DNA from 3 places in the Arthrobacter sp. GAS37 genome. Region 2 is predicted to be linked to each of the others. Evidence: riboswitches for the same ligand, from Rfam matches in the RefSeq annotation. Region 2 holds a riboswitch; each other region holds the start of a gene.
What was found. Region 2 has a riboswitch for thiamine pyrophosphate ahead of thiD (bifunctional hydroxymethylpyrimidine kinase/phosphomethylpyrimidine kinase). Riboswitches for the same ligand answer to the same signal wherever they lie in the genome.

Region 1: it holds a riboswitch for thiamine pyrophosphate, as region 2 does, so the genes downstream of both, ABH924_RS11555 (ECF transporter S component) here and thiD (bifunctional hydroxymethylpyrimidine kinase/phosphomethylpyrimidine kinase) in region 2, are expected to answer to the same signal.
Region 3: it holds a riboswitch for thiamine pyrophosphate, as region 2 does, so the genes downstream of both, thiC (phosphomethylpyrimidine synthase ThiC) here and thiD (bifunctional hydroxymethylpyrimidine kinase/phosphomethylpyrimidine kinase) in region 2, are expected to answer to the same signal.

The regions. Positions count from the first base shown of each region.
Region 1 is NZ_JBIYDB010000011.1:92,592-95,863, reverse strand. Features, by position in the region: gene ABH924_RS11565 (DUF4235 domain-containing protein) at 1-129, opposite strand, end outside; gene ABH924_RS11560 (NUDIX hydrolase) at 181-972, opposite strand; TPP riboswitch at 1,121-1,257, shown strand; gene ABH924_RS11555 (ECF transporter S component) at 1,331-1,960, shown strand; gene ABH924_RS11550 (ABC transporter ATP-binding protein) at 1,960-3,272, shown strand, end outside.
Region 2 is NZ_JBIYDB010000038.1:27,615-30,886, reverse strand. Features, by position in the region: gene thiD (bifunctional hydroxymethylpyrimidine kinase/phosphomethylpyrimidine kinase) at 1-1,452, opposite strand, end outside; TPP riboswitch at 1,444-1,540, opposite strand; gene ABH924_RS20600 (Rne/Rng family ribonuclease) at 1,689-3,272, opposite strand, start outside.
Region 3 is NZ_JBIYDB010000015.1:88,077-91,348, forward strand. Features, by position in the region: gene thiC (phosphomethylpyrimidine synthase ThiC) at 1-1,387, opposite strand, end outside; TPP riboswitch at 1,383-1,490, opposite strand; gene ABH924_RS13760 (amidohydrolase family protein) at 1,584-2,678, shown strand; gene ABH924_RS13765 (VOC family protein) at 2,757-3,272, shown strand, end outside.

The sequences.
Region 1 (3,272 bases), on a different contig from region 2:
CATGTCATCGTGACCCTTGGGAGGCTTCTTGCCGGTGGACTTTTCCCACAACGCATTGACGAGCTTGGTGCCGACAAAGCCTGCGCCGATGCTCACGCCAGTGCCGAGCAGTTTGATGAGGAGGTTCATTCCGGGACTCCTTGCGGGAGGAAACAGGACCGTCCCCAGCCTAACCCCACTTCAGGGCTGTTCCGGAGCAACGGATGGCGGTTGGCGCCTCAGCCGGAAGAACTCCTCCAAGGCTCCGGGCTTTGGACGGACGGGCACGATGTCACGGTCCTCGGCCAGGATCGCTTCCACCGTGCCGAGGGCGAGTAGCTCATCCAGCAGCGCCAGCGTGGGCGGCATGAGCTTGAGGGTTCCGGCGGCTTCGGCATCCAGGATTCCGCGGACCGGCATCCACAAGGACGATGACGCTTCCGTGGTTTGGTGCTTTGGTTCGGCACCGGAAAGCGGGCAGGCAAGGTAGAAGTATGTGTCGAAGCGCTTGGGCTGGTCTGCCGGTGTGACCCAGTTGGCCCACGGGCGGAGGGTGGCGGCGTCGAGCTTCAGCCCGGCCTCTTCGAACACCTCGCGCTGCGCGGCCGCCAGTACCCGGCCGGCGTTGAACCCGGCGGAAGTGGGCTCGACGGCGATGCTGCTCCGGTGCCATGCGGCGGCGTGCCGCTCGACGACGTCGTCCGCGAAGTCCCAGCCGGAGCTGTCCACGTGATCCACCCGTCCGCCCGGAAAGACAACCATGCCCGCGGCGAAATCCATCGTGCTTACCCGGTGCTGAACGAAAACTTCCAGGCCGCGCCCGGCATCCGCGGGAACCTCCGGGCCTGACTGAATCGTGTGAACGGGGGCCTCGCGGACGAGGATCACGCTTGCGGCGAGCCTAGGTTCGGCCACCGTGGTGCTGTTCGCTTCGACAATGCCTGCCAAGACTGCTCCTTTGCCCGCTTGCTGCGTCACATTCTGCTGGATCATTCTCCCAGTTTCTGTACGCGCCCGCGCCATTCCGGGCCTGCCTGTGCTCACCCGGCGAATGATCCAGCAGAATCCGTCGTTACGCGTTTTGGCACAGCGCCCGCAACCCCGCCAAGGTGTAAACTGAACCACGCCCAAAAGGGTGGATTGATAACGACAGGGGAGCGCCGCCGTCGGGCTCGCAGCAATGCGGCACGGAGGACGGGCGCTGAGAGTGCGGACAGCCGCAGACCCTCGAACCTGATCCGGCTAGTACCGGCGCAAGGGAGTCGAGTTCTCATAGTGCCCGGACCGGCGCGGCGGAAGCCGCTCGCAGGCAACCGGAACACTTTCCCCTCCTGTTCTTCAGGAGGACAAAATGACTGGTATTTCTGCAAGGCCGGGCCTCACCAAGCCTGGTTACAACTGGCGCGTCGTGGACATCGTCGTGGCCGCACTGATCTCCATCGCCGGTGGCGTGATCTTCTGGGCATGGGACCAGATGGCTCTGGTTGTCACGCCCGTCACCGCCGGCTACCCTCCGCTGGGCGGCCTGATCGCTGGCGGTTGGATGATTCCGGCAGTGCTGGGCATGCTCGTTGTCCGCAAGCCCGGTGCGGCAATTTTCTGCGAAATGGTGGCCGCCACCAGCGAGCTCATCATGGGTAACCAGTACGGCACCACGGTCCTGATCTCGGGCCTGCTCCAGGGCCTCGGCGCGGAACTCATTTTCCTGGCCTTCATGTACAAGAAGTTCAACCTGCCGGTGTCCCTGCTGGCCGGTGCCGGCGCGGGCCTGTTCTGCGGGTTGAACGATTCCTTCCTGCCGTGGGGCTGGAACATCGCCTACGAGGTCGGCGACAAGCTCGCGTACATCGTGTTCTGCACGATCTCTGGTGCCGTCATCGCCGGTGCCCTGGCCTGGATCGCGACCCGCGGCCTGGCCAAGACCGGTGTCCTGAGCGCGTTCGCGTCCCGCAAGGCCGCCTCGGAGCCCGTCTTTTCCTGATGCCAAGTCCTGATTCCGGCACCCCTGCTGTGGTGCGACCCGCCGCCATTTCCGCGCAAGGGTGGGGCTGGCGGCACGCTGGCCGCACCACGCAGGCCATCCACGCCCTGGACCTGGACATCCGTCCAGGCGGGCGTGTGCTCCTGCTTGGCCCCTCGGGCGCGGGCAAGTCGACGCTCCTGCATGCCCTGGCGGGCGTTCTGGGCGAGGACGGTGACGACGCCGACGAGACCGGCTCGTTGCTGGTGGACGGTGTTTCGCCGAAGGCCCAGCGGGGCCGTGCCGGACTCATGCAGCAGGACCCCGAAACCCAGGTGGTGCTTTCCCGGCTGGGCGACGACGTCGCTTTCGGCGCCGAGAACCTTTGCGTGCCGCGGGAAGAGATTTGGAAACGCGTCCATGAAGCGCTCGACGACGTCGGGCTGCGGAACAGTGCCAGCGGCGACTTTGCGCTCGACCACCCGACGTCGGCGCTCTCGGGCGGGCAGAAACAGCGCCTTGCGCTCGCCGGCATCCTGGCCATGCGGCCTGGCTTGATCCTCCTGGACGAGCCGACCGCCAACCTGGACCCGGCTGGCGTGCTCGAGGTCCGCGATGCCGTGGGCCGCTGCCTGGACAAGACCGGCGCCACCTTGGTGGTGGTGGAGCATCGGGTCTCGGTCTGGAAAGACCTTGTGGACCGGATCGTGGTCCTCCAGCCGGGCAGATCCTCCTCCACGGGAGGGTCGACGCCAGGGGTGCTTCTGGACGGCGATCCGGACACCGTTCTGGCTCAAGCAAGGGACATGCTCACTGCTGCGGGCGTCTGGGTGCCCGGGTACGTGCCGGCCACCCGGCCACGTTCGGGCACGGCCGCCGGCTCCGGAACAGCAGCCGGCTCCGGGGCGAGGAGTGGGGGAGAGCTGCTGCTCGCTACCCAGGAGCTCGCGGTGTCCCGCGAAAGGCCGCGGCGCCGGGGGTTCAAAACCATCCTGCCCCTTCCTGTGCAGGCCGGACTCGACGCCGAGGTGCTCGCCGGGCAGGCGCTGACCATCACCGGCCCCAACGGTGCCGGAAAATCGACCTTCGCTTTGACCCTCGCGGGCTTGTTGGCGCCGGTGTCCGGCACAGTGACTGCCGCCGTCGGGCTCAGTGAAGGCGCCGGCACCGACCCTTTCAAGTGGAAGGCCCAGCAGCTGATCTCCCGGATCGGGACCGTGTTCCAAGAGCCCGAGCACCAGTTCGTCACCGGCCGCGTGCTCGACGAGCTCATGTTCGGCCCCAAGCACCTTGGCCATGGCGAGGAGCGAGTGGACGAATTGCTGGAGCGGCT
Region 2 (3,272 bases):
CATGGCGGCACGCTCCGCAGGTGTTGCGGCCTGCGCGGCGGCGTCTGTGATGTCGATCGCCTTGCGCGTGGCCTCGGCGAACGCCTCGTCTGCGTAGGTACGCAGCCAGTCCGCATAAGGGTGCTCGTCCGACGCTCCCGCCTGTATATAGCCATGGTGGAGCTGCTGTCCCACCTCGGCGTACAACCAGTAGCAAGGCAGCACGGCAGCCAGCAGGACGGCATAGCTGCCCGACGCCGACGCCGCAAGCAAGTGGTCCACGTAGGCCTTGGTGACCGGGCCCAGCTCTCCGCTTACCTGGCGTCCGCTGAGCCAATTCCGATGCAGCTCGGACTCGACTTCAAGGCACATCTGCGAGCCGCGGGCCCAGAACAGCTGTTCGGTTTCGCTTGGGGCGAGGGCGCTTGCCCGCGCCAGGACCCGGGAATAGCCGTTGAGATAGATGGCATCCTGCGACAGGTAATAGCTGAATTGCGCTTCGCTGAGCCCACCGGATTGCAAATCCTGGATGAAGTCCAAGCCATAAATGGCCCCAAGTTCCGTTTGGGCGGCGTCCCACATCCGGACGGCAAAATCGCCCGGTTGAAGGGCGTGCTGGAGCGCGTGGAAATGATGGATCGGCCCGTTGCCCTTCCCCACTTCCAGCACCTCGGACTGGGACAGCGCCTCCTGAAGCCAAGGCTTGACCACACGCAAGGCGGACTCCCAATCGCCGAGCCGCGCCTTGGCCGTCGCCATCGCCGACGACAGGGAACACCCCGTGCCATGGCTGTTGCGGGTCTCCACGCGTTGGCCGGCGAATTCCACCACGTCCTGGCTCAGGACTCCCCCGGTGTTGACCAGGGCGTCGGGGCAGCCGGCTCCCTGAAGATGGCCACCCTTCACCAGGACGGTGTTCCCACAGGCGGCAGCCAGGCGTTTGCCTTGCTCCAACGCCGATGCCCAGTCAGTGGCTTCAGGTTCGCCAAGCAGCATGGCCAATTCAGGAAGGTTGGGGGTCACCAAGTCAGCGAGGGGCAGAAGTTCCCGCAGGGCAGTTTCAGCAGACTCCGCCAGGAGCCGGTCGCCGCTGGTGGCGATCATCACCGGATCCAGCACGACGACGGCGGGACGCGCCTCGCCGAGCCAGCGGCGGACTTCGTGGATGACCGCCGCGTCCCCGAGCATGCCGATCTTGACGGCATCAACCGTGACGTCGTCGCTAATGGCGTCCAACTGCTGGCGCAGGAACTCCACGGGAGGCACGTGGACGGCAGTGACTCCCTGGGTGTTCTGCACGGTGAGCGCCGTGATGACGGCCATGCCATAGCCGCCGTTGGCCGCGATGCTCTTCAGGTCTGCCTGGATCCCGGCACCACCCGAAGGATCCGAGCCGGCAATGCTGAGGACCCTCGGGATAGGTCGCCGGACGGCCTTGAGCGGGTAGACGGCTGATTGCGCCGAAACTGTCATGCGAGACATCCCTTCGCCGGTGCTAACCGGACAGGTTCAACGGGTCTGGTCTCAGCCGGCTTGGTGCGCGGCACCCCGTGTCAGTCCCCTAGCTTAACCCGGATCACACCTCGCCCGCTGAAATCCCCCTTTGCAACCGCACTGTGGGGAGGTCCGGTGGATTGGCCGGCAACGCCGAAGCCCCGGCGGTTTCCACAGGAGCGGAAACGGCCGGGGCTTCGGACAGGGTACTGCGCTTAGAGTTCGGACTTGGGCACGCCGACTCCGAGGATGATCGGTTCCGCTGCCGCCGTCGCCTTCGCGGGAGCCGCGTCCGTCGCCTTGGCCTCGTGCGCGGCCCCACCGGAGGCAGCCGCGGCAACCTCGTGGTGCTCCACGTTGGTGGCGTTGGCGGAACCCTGGGCCCGGCTGGCACTACGGTTGCGGCGGCCTCGGCGTCCACGCGAACCCGATTCCCCGGATTCTCTGCTTGCAACGCCCGCGGGGGCACCTGCGGGCGCTTCCTTGGCTTCTGTTGCCGTCGCCGCGGTGTCCGGAGCTTCTCCAAGGCCCGCGAATGCCTGTGCCAACAGATCCAGGCTCATGGCAGGTGCACCACTCGCCGGCTCCTCTTCGTGGTGGACGAAGGGCAACGCAACTTCCTCGCCGCCGAATCGCAGCACAGGCTTCGAACGTTCCTCGCTACTCGAAGCAGCGGCGGGAGCCTGGACCGGGGCCGCCGGGGCCTGGACCGGGGTGGCTTCCGCTACGTGCCGGTCGGCGAGCAATTCCGCCGCGTGGTGGAGCTCGTCGTCGTGCAGGTGGGCAGCGTGGGCTGCAGCCGCGATGGTGGCAAGGGCTGCGCGGGTGGCCGCCTGGCGATTCGGATCAGTGGATTCCACTGTATGGACCGGAACAGGAGGGGTGATCGGAAGCTCGGCCGTCCCCTGCCCTGTCCCCCTGCCGCGGCGACGCTTGCGCTGCTCCGGGCGGACGGCCGGCTGTGATTCCGTCCGCGGGTGGTGGTGTTCAGCGGCCACCACGTTGGCCCGACGGTGCTCCACAGGCTCGTCGTGCGTGACGATTCCACGACCGGCGCACGTTTCGCACTGCTCGCCGAAGACCTCAAGCAGGCCGGTGCCCATGCGCTTGCGGGTCATCTGCACCAATCCAAGCGACGTCACTTCGGCGACCTGGTGCTTGGTGCGGTCCCGGCCGAGGCACTCGACCATGCGGCGCAACACGAGATCGCGGTTGGATTCCAGGACCATGTCGATGAAGTCGATGACGATGATTCCGCCGATATCGCGCAAGCGAAGCTGGCGCACCACTTCCTCGGCAGCCTCAAGGTTGTTCTTGGTGACGGTTTCCTCAAGGTTGCCACCGCTGCCGGTGAACTTCCCAGTGTTGACGTCAACAACCGTCATGGCCTCGGTGCGGTCGATCACGAGCGAACCACCGGAGGGCAGGAAGACCTTGCGCTCCAATGCCTTGTGGATCTGTTCGTCCACGCGCCATGCCGAGAAAATGTCCTGATCCGAGGTCCACTTTTCGAGGCGTCCCACCAGATCGGGCGCCACATAGGTGACGTAGGCCTCGATGGTGTCCCAGGCTTCATCGCCGGAGACGATGAGCTTGGAGAAGTCCTCGTTGAAGACGTCGCGGACAACCTTGATGGTGAGGTCCGGTTCGCCGTACAGCACTTCCGGGGCCAGGACCTTGGTGGAGGTGGACTGGCTTTCGATGCCTTCCCACTGGGCCCGCAGGCGGTTGATATCGTGCGTCAGCTCTTCCTCGGAAGCACCCTCGGCGGCGGTGCGGACAATGACGCCCGCGTTCTC
Region 3 (3,272 bases), on a different contig from region 2:
GCAGGCCCAGGTGTTCCTTCGGGGTGACGTAGCAGAGCATCGCGGTTCCGTAGCGTGCGATCTCCGTGGCGCCGATGGCCGAGGTGATGTGGTCGTAGCCCGGAGCAACGTCGGTGACGAGGGGGCCCAAGGTGTAGAACGGTGCGCCGTCGCACAGTTCCTGCTGCCGCTCGACGTTCTCGCGGACGAGGTGGAACGGGATGTGCCCGGGGCCCTCCACCATGACCTGCACGTCGTACTTCCACGCCCGCTTCGTGAGCTCCGCGAGCGTGTCGAGCTCGGCGAACTGTGCGGCGTCGTTGGCGTCCGCCGTCGCTCCCGGGCGCAAGCCGTCGCCGAGCGAGAACGCGACGTCGTACTTGGCGAAGATTTCGCAGAGTTCGTCGAAGTGGGTGTAGAGGAAGTTTTCCTCATGGTGCGCCAGGCACCAGCCGGCCATGATGGAGCCGCCACGGGAAACGATGCCCGTCACGCGGTTCGCGGTGAGCGGCACGTACCGCAGCAACACGCCGGCGTGGATGGTCATGTAGTCCACGCCCTGCTCGCACTGTTCAATGACGGTGTCGCGGAAGATTTCCCAGGTGAGCTTGTTGGCTTCGCCGTTGACCTTCTCGAGGGCCTGGTAGATGGGCACGGTGCCGATCGGGACGGGCGAGTTGCGGATGATCCATTCGCGGGTGGTGTGGATGTCGTCGCCCGTGGACAGGTCCATGACCGTGTCCGCGCCCCATTGCGTGGCCCACTGCAGCTTGTCCACTTCTTCGGCGATGGAACTGGTGACGGCCGAGTTGCCGATGTTGGCGTTGATCTTCACGAGGAAGGCCTTGCCGATGATCATCGGTTCGGATTCGGGGTGGTTGATGTTGTTGGGAATGATGGCACGGCCGGCGGCGACTTCGCTGCGGACAAGTTCGACATCGCAGTTCTCGCGAAGTGCCACGAACCGCATTTCGGGCGTCACGATGCCCTGCTTGGCATAGTGCATCTGTGTCACGGTCTTGCCTTCGACGGCGCGGCGGGGCACCGGCTGTGCGCCCTTCCACTCTGCGGAGGCGGCGCCGCGGCGCACGGCCGACTTGCCGTCGTCCAGCAGGTTCCGTTCGCGGCCGCTGTATGCCTCGGTATCGCCGCGGGCTTCGATCCACTCGCTCCGGAACGGCTCCAGGCCAATCACAGGGTCACTGCCGGGCCCCGCGGTGCGGTACACCTGGAAAGGCGCGTTGGCCTCGCCGTTTGGGGACGGTTCCAAGGCGATTTCAGTCACTGGAACCCGGATTCCCGTCTCTGCATCTTCCAGGAACGCGAGGGAATGGGACTTGAGGGAATGTGTCACCTCTTGCGCCGATCCGTTTTGGGTAGGGCTCAGCTGTGTTTCTTTGGTGCTCAAAGGATTACTCACTTCCTTCGCCGGCATTACCCGGACAGGTTCAACGGTCGCAGGCTGCGTCAGCCCGATCTCAGCCCTTGCAAGGGCCCCCGTGTGGTCGTAGACGAAGCTACCACAGCTGTGGGTGCTTGGGAGAGATGTGACCGAGGACAGATGTGACCGGGCCGGCAACGGCCCCGGGAACTAGGGTGGAATCATGGCGGAAATCATCGAGTTCAGCGGCGCCGTCCTCACCGGGCCGGAAGAGGAACGGCGCGGCCTCTGGTCGGTCGACGGACGGCTGACCTTTCTGCGGCCTGCTGCCGCGCCGGACGTCGTCCTGGACGGATGGGTGCTGCCCGGCCTTGTCGACGCGCACTGTCATGTTGGTTTGGGGAGGGGCGGAGCGGTGGACGACGAGACTGCCCGACTGCAGGCAACGGCGGACCGGAACGCCGGGACCCTCTTGATCCGCGACGCAGGATCCGCAAGCGACACGCGCTGGCTGCAGCGCCGGACGGACATGCCGAGGATCATCCGCGCGGGCAGGCACATCGCTAGGCAACGCCGGTACATCCCCGGACTGGCCGAAGAAGTCGAGCCCGAGGATCTCGTGGAGGCCGTGCGCAAGCAGGCACGGTCCGGAGACGGCTGGGTCAAGATCGTAGGGGACTGGATCGACCGCTCGGCAGGGGATCTTGGCCCGTCCTTTCCGGCCGCCATCGTCAAGGACGCGGTCACCGCGGCACACGAGGAGGGAGCCAGGGTGACTGCTCATTGCTTCGCCGAAGGGACTATCGACGACATGCTCGACGCCGGCATCGACTGCATCGAGCACGCCACCGGTCTGTTGCCGCACCATATCCCCAGGCTGCTGGAACAGGGTGTGCCGATCGTCCCCACGCTCATCAACATTGCGACTTTTCCGGACATCGCGAAGCAGGCGGAAGCGAAGTTCCCGCCTTACGCCGCGCACATGACCAGATTGTGGGAGCGCAGGCATGAACGCGTCGCCGAGGCATTCGACGCCGGGGTGCGGGTGTACGCCGGGACCGACGCCGGCAGCGTCATCAAGCACGGCCGGATCGGCGAGGAAATCCTGGAACTGCACCGCGCGGGCATTCCGGCGGCCGCCGCCCTCGACGCCGCCTGCTGGTCCGCACGCGAGTGGCTGGGTGCCGACGGCATCAGCGAAGGTGCCAGTGCCGACGTCGTGCTCTACGCAAACGATCCCCGTGCGTCACTTGAGGTGGTGCTGAATCCGCAATGCACCGTGCTGAGGGGACATATTTCAGGAAGCGCCGGGCATTAGGAATAAATTGAAGCTTCAAGTAATTTAGATAGATAGAGGTTGCCGAAGGGCGGCGCCACAAAAAGCCGGGAGTTTCACATGACCATCACATCCAGCCAGGATCTCCTTCCTGCCGAACTCACCATGGGTACGGTCATGCTCAAAGTGGGGGACATGAAGCTCATGGTCGACTACTACCAGCGGGCCCTGGGGCTGGAGGTCGTCGCCGAACAGGACGGCGGACTCTACTTCGGCAGGCTCGGCAAGCCGTTGGTGCACCTCGCGCCGGCCTCCGGGCTCCAGATCCCGGGTCGCGGAGAGGCTGGACTCTTCCACACGGCCTTGCTCTTCGAAGACCAATCCTCGCTCGCCGCGACTGTTGCCTCGGCCGCGCAGTACGAACCCCACGCCTTCGTCGGCAGCGCGGACCACCTGGTCAGCGAGGCCTTCTACTTCACCGACCCTGAGGGCAACGGCATCGAGCTCTACTACGACAAGCCCCGCGAAGGCTGGGAGTGGAATGGCAGTTCGGTCGTCATGGACAGCCTGCCGCTCCCTCCGCAGCGCTACCTCCAGCAATACCTGAACGAAGCGGCGGTGACAGGCCAGCATGAG